Regions from separate parts of the Roseburia intestinalis L1-82 genome, predicted to be linked through region 2. Evidence: predicted binding sites of a transcription regulator. Region 2 holds the regulator's gene; the other holds the start of a gene.
The links. Region 2 encodes Rex, which represses fermentation and respiration genes when NADH is low (regulators of the CRP and FNR family bind a similar motif). Its sites were predicted from a motif close to ATTGTTAANTANTTAACAAT; they were not measured.
Positions count from the first base shown of each region.

Region 1: the regulator Rex is predicted to act here: its motif matches at 1,852-1,871, upstream of rsxC (electron transport complex subunit RsxC).

Region 1 covers NZ_LR027880.1:2,274,422-2,278,725, reverse strand. The annotation lists gene RIL182_RS10645 (fibronectin type III domain-containing protein) at 1-638, shown strand, start outside; gene RIL182_RS10640 (ribonuclease H-like domain-containing protein) at 656-1,759, opposite strand; gene rsxC (electron transport complex subunit RsxC) at 1,998-3,323, shown strand; gene RIL182_RS10630 (RnfABCDGE type electron transport complex subunit D) at 3,374-4,304, shown strand, end outside.
Region 2 covers NZ_LR027880.1:2,148,701-2,153,004, reverse strand. The annotation lists gene RIL182_RS10045 (ABC-F family ATP-binding cassette domain-containing protein) at 1-979, shown strand, start outside; gene RIL182_RS10040 (redox-sensing transcriptional repressor Rex) at 1,054-1,707, shown strand; gene RIL182_RS10030 (NAD(P)H-hydrate dehydratase) at 1,901-3,439, shown strand; gene alr (alanine racemase) at 3,501-4,304, shown strand, end outside.

The DNA.
Region 1 (4,304 bases), 130 kb from region 2:
ATGGAGGATATGGTTCTGTTGTTACACTGACGGATAAAAAAACAAACACGGTTTCTTATGAATATGATGTTCAGAATGGCTGGTATCAGACATTTCATATAAAATTTGAAAATCCGGATAATTTAGCCAGCATAAAAAAAGCAAAATGTACACTCAATAAAAATACTTATACATACGATGGCAAAGCGAAGAAACCGTCTGTGACGGTTACATTGAAAGGGAAAAAATTAAAACAAGGCACTGATTATACCGTGAAGTATAAAAATAATAAAAAAAGCGGCATTGCAACAGTGATCGTCAGTGGAAAAGGTGCGTATATTGGAACAGTCACAAAAACATTTAAAATATTACCGAAAAAAACATCTTTTACGAAAAGTGTCAGCGTAAACGCCGGGGAGATAGAGCTATCCTGGAAAAAAGCAGATAGTGCCACCGGATATGAGATACGTTATAGTACTGATTCAAAGATGAAGAAAAATGTGCAGAAAAAAGTGATTACCAGAAATAAAAACACCACATTAAAAATAAAGAAACTGAAAAATAATGCGGTGTATTATGTACAGATACGAACATATAAGCTGGCAGATGGCAAAAAGGTTTATAGTGCATGGAGTAAGGTTGACCAGATCAAATTATAAATAAAAGGAATGACAGTTCACAATTTTTTCTTCCAGATAAACTGCAGTACATGCATACAATATTCTTTCTGCATTTCACTGGAAGCAACAAAATCTTCTGACAGTTCAAAATAACTTTTTTTATCTTTAAACATAAGACGGAATGCCGGTTTTTGTATTTCCTGATACTGGGGAACAAAAATGGCATTCTTTTTTTTATAGCAGGTTCCTGCGGTAGCTTTTTTTCTTCGTTCTTTTGGAATCGAGGCAGCAAGGCTTGAGGGAATGGCGAGATCTTCCTCAGGCAGATACCAGTAATTTTTATAATCAGAAAGAAAATATTTGAGTTCCCCTGTATATAAACGGACACAGAGTGTTGTCTGGTCTGTATCGACAACCAGATGGAAATCCTCATAATGACAGGAAACACGTTTAGGAACCGGAAAAATGTTTTGCATGGAAAAGAGAATCTCCCTGCAGGGTTTGCCGTCATAGGAGACAGATTCATTGGCACAGACGGATGTCACATTAAATGCGCCCTCAAACAGCTTTACATAGGACAGTACGGAGAGAAGCTTTGGCATATCGATAACATCCTCATAATTGTGCTGCTTTAAAAGAGAGATAAGTTTTTTATCTGGATTTTTCTGACATGCCTTGTATACATCTATCAGTTCACCACCGTTATATGCGTCCTCGCGTTCTAAACCAATGAATTGCTCTACCGTTTTCTGCTTTAAATTTGGAAGGGCAAAAAGAAAACGAAAGCCTGAGATCATTTTATAGATGTCAACATATTCATAAGCGGAAAATGGTTCTGGTATTTTGTACTTCTGACATTTGTTTGTCAGGTACGGAATATCAAAACCGATTCCGTTAAACGTGATGATCGTATCAAAATTTTGCAGATAATCCAAAAATGCATGCAGTACATCCGATTCATCTGCCGGAGTTTCTGCAAAAAACTGATCGACAATAAGCAGATTTTCTTTCCGCGCAGCGCATCCGATCAGATAGAGTGATGTGCGTGCAGCTGAAAATCCGGTTGTTTCTATATCAAAAAAAAGAGAATTCTCTGTAAATATCAGTTCTGCCAGTGAATCATCTGCTGTAAAAGGCATTTCTTCGTGCCAGTGTTTCATATAAATCCTCCCTGATTTCCTTCATAATAAACTATTTTATCACATATAAAAAGAAAAAGAAAATGCCATTAATTGATGGAATTATCTCAATAATTGTGAAAATTTTGTCAAAAGGTTCTAAAAAAAATACAAGGAATAGATGGAATATGTATCATTTTGTGGTATAATCAATAGGATAAATGTTCTATGAGACATATCATAGAATAGAATACAATTAAGAGAAAGTGGGGCACGAAAAATGGGTTTAAAGACATTTAAAGGTGGCGTCCATCCTTACGAAGGCAAGGAATTAGCAAAGGATGCGCCGATTGTGGAAGTTTTACCCAAGGGCGACCTGGTGTATCCGTTATCACAGCATATCGGAGCACCTGCAAGTCCGATAGTGGCGAAAGGCGACAGAGTATTAAAGGGACAGAAAATCGCAGAAGCGGGCGGTTTTGTATCATCTCCAATTTATGCATCTGCTTCCGGTACTGTAAAAGCTATTGAACCGCGTCGTGTGGCAGTTGGCGATATGGTCAATTCCATCGTGATCGAAAACGACGGAGCGTTCGAAGAGGTTTCTTATACGCCATGTGAAGATGTGACAGCTTTATCAAAAGAAGAGATCATTGGTAAAGTAAAAGAGGCCGGTGTTGTCGGCATGGGAGGTGCGGGTTTCCCGACTCATGTGAAGTTATCACCAAAAGAACCGGAAAAAATTGAGTATATCATTGCAAACTGTGCAGAGTGTGAACCATATCTGACCGCAGATTATCGGAGAATGTTAGAAAATCCGGAAGAGCTGATCGGAGGTATGAAGATCATTCTTCAGATTTTTGACAAGGCAAAGGGTGTATTCGGTATTGAGAATAACAAACCGGACTGTATTGAAAAACTGCAGGAACTTGTAAAGGATGAACCGCGTATTGAAGTATGTCCATTAGAAACAAAGTATCCGCAGGGTGGTGAGCGTCAGTTGATTTATGCTGTGACAGGACGTTCCATCAATTCCAAAATGCTTCCGGCAGATGCAGGATGCATCGTTGACAACGTTGAGACGATCATTGCCATCTACAATGCAGTTAAACTTGGCAAGCCGGTAACAAACCGTATTTCTACGATCACAGGTGATGCGGTAGAGCATCCAGGTAACTTTTTATATAATATTGGTACGAGTTATCAGGAACTTGTCGATGCGGCAGGTGGATTTAAAGTACAGCCTGAGAAGATTATTTCCGGTGGTCCGATGATGGGATTTGCCATGTTTGGATTAGACGTTCCGACCACAAAGACATCATCCTCCCTGTTATGTATGTCACAGGATGAGGTTGCTGCTGCAGAAAAGTTACAGACAGCATGTATCAACTGTGGACGCTGTGTAGAAGCATGTCCGGAGCAGTTGATTCCGTCGAGACTTGCGAAGTTCTCAGATAAGGGACTTTCCGAAGAATTTGAAAAATGGCATGGCTTAGAGTGTGTTGAGTGCGGAAGCTGCAGTTTTGCATGCCCGGCTAAGAGACAGCTTGCACAGTCTATCAAGACCATGAAAAAACAGGTTCTTGCAGCAAAACGCAAAAAATAATGGAAATATGAAAAATAAATTTTTAAAACTGAAGAAAGAGGTGGATTCCTGTGAGTGATTTATATCATGTTTCATCATCACCACATGTGCGTTCTAAAGATACGACGGAAAGAATCATGCTTTATGTAATTATTGCATTGCTTCCGACAACCTTATTTGGTATTTATAACTTTGGATACAGAGCACTGATTTTAATTTTAGTAACAATCGCATCCTGTGTTGCATCAGAGTGGATCTTCAATAAGATCGTACATAAAAAACAGACGATCAATGATTTAAGTGCTGTTGTAACCGGTCTGCTTTTAGCATTAAACCTTCCGGCTACACTTCCATGGTGGGAAGCAGTACTCGGCGGTGTATTTGCAATCGTGGTTGTAAAATGTATGTTCGGCGGATTAGGACAGAACTTCATGAACCCTGCTCTGGGTGCAAGATGTTTTCTTCTGATTGCATTTGCAGCTAACATGACGAACTTTACGATCGATTCCTATACCGGAGCAACGCCGCTTGCAGCAATGAGAAATGGTGATCCGGTCAATACGATGGATATGCTGATCGGACGTACAGCCGGAACAATCGGTGAGACTTCCGCGATCGCGATTCTGATTGGTGCAATTTTCCTGATTTTAATGGGTGTTATCGATCTTAGAATCCCGGCAAGCTATATTATCACATTTATTGTTTTCATGCTTCTTTTCAGCGGACATGGTGCTGACTGGACTTATATTACAGCACAGCTCTGCGGTGGTGGTCTCATGCTTGGTGCATTCTTTATGGCTACTGATTATGTTACTTCACCGATCACACCAATGGGACAGATCATCTTTGGTATCTGCTGTGGTATCTTTACCGGACTGTTCCGCTGCTTTGGTGCAAACGCTGAGGGCGTTTCCTTCGCAATCATCTTAAGTAACATTTTAGTTCCGATGATTGAGAAATACACGGTTCCGAGAGCATTTGGTATGGTAAAAGAAGCCAAAA
Region 2 (4,304 bases):
CAGCGGAAATGACGTCCTTACCGTGTCAAATCTTGCAAAATCCTATCCGCCGGTCACATTGTTTTCGGATATTTCATTTGAGATCAAACGTGGGGAACGGGTGGCGCTGATCGGTAACAATGGAACTGGTAAAACGACCATACTAAAGATCATCAATAATCTGATTCCGGCAGATGGCGGTACCGTGACACTTGGTTCGAATGTGCATATCGGATATTACGATCAGGAACATCAGCTTTTACATATGGAAAAGACGATTTTTGAGGAAATCTCAGATGCCTATCCGGGGCTGAATAATACGAAGATCCGCAATGTGTTAGCAGCATTTTTGTTTACAAATGATGATGTGTTTAAGCACATTTCAGATTTGAGCGGTGGAGAGAGAGGACGTGTTTCCTTAGCAAAATTAATGCTTTCCGATGCGAATTTTCTGATCCTTGATGAGCCGACGAACCATTTGGATATTACATCCAAAGAAATTTTGGAATCTGCGTTAAACCAGTATACCGGAACCGTATTTTTCGTTTCCCATGACCGCTATTTTATCAATCAGACGGCGACGAGGATCCTAGAGCTGACAGGTGAGACGGTTGTAAATTATATTGGAAACTATGATTATTATCTGGAAAAACACGATATCATGACGCAACTGTATGTAAAACCACAGGAAATATCGGATATTCAGGCAGGAAAACAGGATGATGCGGTCAATAAACTTGACTGGCAGGCGCAGAAGGCAGAACAGGCAAGGATCCGTAAGATTGAAAACAGTCTGAAAAAAATAGAAGATGAGATTGCAGCATTAGAAGAAGAGATAAGCGCGATCGATGAAGAATGTGCGAAGCCGGAAAATGCAGTCAATTCCGCAAAGTTAAATGAACTTGCTGCACGACAGCAGGAGTGCAGGGAACGCCTTGAAACCTGCTATGAAACGTGGGAAGATCTGTCAATGCAGCTGGATGGAGCTAAAGATAGTTAAAAATTTCACACATTGACAGACACAGGGGAAATCACTATAATAAACGAGAGAACGTAAGAAAGGTGGAACCTTTTGTGCAGGAAAAAGAGATATCACAGGCAGTGATCCGAAGGATGCCGCGTTATTACCGTTACCTCGGAGAACTATTAGACGCCGGTGTGGAGCGTATATCATCCAATGATCTGAGCAAACGGATGAATGTGACCGCATCCCAGATCAGACAGGATCTGAATAATTTTGGCGGGTTCGGTCAGCAGGGCTACGGCTATAATGTAAAATATTTATATGAAGAGATCGGTAAGATCTTAGGTTTGAATGAGAGACACAATATTATTGTAATGGGTGCCGGTAACCTTGGTCAGGCACTTACCAATTATGTAAAATTTGAGAAACTTGGCTTTGTTATCATAGGACTTTTTGATGTAAATCCGGCGCTTGACGGAGTGACTGTACGCGGGATCAAAATCCGTATGTTAGATGAATTAGAGAGTTTCTGTGAAGAAAATCAGGTAGATATCGCAGCGCTGACCATGCCGAAGGAAAAGGCAGATGCGATTGCAAACAGGCTGGTCGGACTTGGAATCCGTGCAATCTGGAATTTTGCCCATGTAGATCTTGAATTGATCGACAAAAATGTTGTCGTGGAGAATGTACATCTTTCCGACAGTCTGATGCAGTTGTCTTACAACATTGTCAGAAACAAAAAAGCAGAAGAAAACGGCAACTGAAAAGGTGCTGTAAATGTAGAGAGCAAATAGCTGCCGCACAGATTTATGTGCGGCGTTTTTTGCCTTATAAAACAAGGAGAAAAATCCTCTGCTCCTGCAAAGGCAGTCGCATTTTGCTCCGCAAAACAAGGAGAAAAATCCTCTGCTCCTGCAAAGGCAGTCGCATTTTGCTCCGCAAAACAAGGAGGATTTCATGAAATATCTTGTAGACAGCCGGGAAATGCAAAAATATGATGCAAATACCATTTCACATTTTAAGGTGCCGGGACTTCTCTTGATGGAGCGCGCTGCAATAGCATTTGTGGAAGAGCTGCATAGACAAAATGTGGATCTTACGGAAGTACTCATTGTGTGTGGCAGTGGAAATAACGGTGGAGATGGTCTTGCGATCGCACGCCTTTTATTTTTGGAAGGACATGCTGTCACGGTCGTTTATGCCGGAAATAAAGAGCACTGTTCGGAGTCAAACAGGGTACAGCAGGATATTTTAAATGCATACGGTATTTCTATATACATGGATATCCCGGAAAAGATCAGACCTACTCTTGTAATAGACGCAATATTTGGTGTGGGACTCTCAAGAGATGTGACCGGTGAATATGCAGATATGCTGTGCCGGATGAATGAACTTTCCGGGGAAAAAGCGGCGGTAGACATTGCATCCGGGATCTCTGCGGACACGGGAGCCATTTTAGGCACAGCGTTTCGTGCAGATCTTACGATCACATTTGCATTTGAAAAATTAGGCAGTATCCTCTGGCCGGGAAATGAGTATGCCGGCAGGATCATTGTATGTGATATTGGCATCACGAAAGAAAGCTGGCTGGGTGAACCGCCGGCCGTGATGGCACTTGAAGAAAAAGATTTTTCGATACTGCCAAAAAGAAAAAGCCATTCTAATAAGGGCAGTTATGGAAAACTCTTGCTGATCGCCGGAAGTGTCAATATGGCAGGGGCGGCAGTTTTGTCTGCGAAAGCAGCTTATGCCACAGGGTGTGGTCTGGTGCGTGTGCTGACTCCGGAGGAAAACAGAGCTATTTTACAGTGCAGTGTTCCGGAGGCGGTTCTTACTACTTACGATAAAACTTTAGTACCGGAAGAACCGGTTCTGAGGGAGATCCTTGACTGGGCAGATGCCATTGTGATCGGTCCCGGACTAGGAAAAGAAAAAACTTCTGCACAGATATTAAATTTTGTGTTAGAATATGGAACGTCACATGAGAATAAAGCATTTCTTTTTGATGCTGATGCATTAAATCTGGTGGCAGAGCAGAAAAACACCGGAGTGCAGGGGGCAGATAGATGGAAAAATTTTAAGAATACTGCCGTGATTACACCGCATCTTGGAGAGATGAGCAGGCTTACCAGAAAAACAGTTGGAGAAATCCAGAAGAATCTGTTGCAGACAGCTGCAGATTTTGCAGATGAAAATCAGGTTATTTGCGTCCTGAAAGATGAACATACAGTGACCGCACTGCCGGATCATAAAAGGTATCTGAATCTTTCCGGTAATCCGGGAATGGCAACTGCAGGAAGCGGGGATGTACTAAGCGGTTTGATCGGTGCACTTATGGCACAGAAACTGACATCATATCAGGCGGCACCTCTTGGAGTATACCTTCACGGTTTGGCAGGTGATATCATGGTACAGACGACAGGTTTACAGGGCCTTACAGCCTCGGATCTGATCACCGGGATCAAAAAGGTACTAAATATTTACACACAACAGTAAAAGCGCGTATAGATTTTGTGTTGAACAAAAAAGTAATGAAAAAAATAGATTGGAGAACAACATGAACAGATACAGCAGAGTGCATGCGGAGATCGATCTGGATGCAATTCTTCACAACATGGATGCAATGCGTGGGAACATTGCAAAAGATACAAAAATTATGGCGGTCATCAAGGCTGACGGCTATGGACATGGTGCCGTAGAGATTGCAGAGACGATTGAAAAACTTGATTATCTATACGGTTATGCGGTTGCCACGGTGGAAGAGGGACTGATCCTTCGAAATCACGGGATCCAGAAACCAATCCTGATCTTAGGATATGTGTTCCCGGATCAGTATGTGGATATGATCAAAGCGGGCATCCGTCCGACCGTATTTACCAGAGAGATGGCAGAAAAGCTTTCCGTTGCGGCTGCAAGTATCGGCAGGGACTGCAAGATTCATTTTGCAATTGATACCGGAATGAGCCGGATCGGTTATCAGGTTACGGAAGAAGCTGCGGATGAGATGGCACAGCTTTCAAAACTACCGCATATTATAGTGGAGGGTATTTTTACCCATTTTGCAAAAGCAGATGAAAAAGATAAGGAGCCGACATACCAGCAGATAAAACTTTTCCGTAAAATGATCGACATGTTAGAAGAACGCGGGGTAAGTATCCCGATTCACCACTGCTCAAACAGTGCAGGAATTGTCGATATCCCGGAGGCAAACATGGATATGGTGCGTGCAGGGATTACGCTTTATGGAATGTGGCCGTCTGAGGACGTGGATAAGACGGCAATCAGCTTAAAACCTGCATTATCGCTTGTGACACATGTTGCATATGTAAAAGAGCTTCCGGCTGGCAGGGCAATCAGTTAT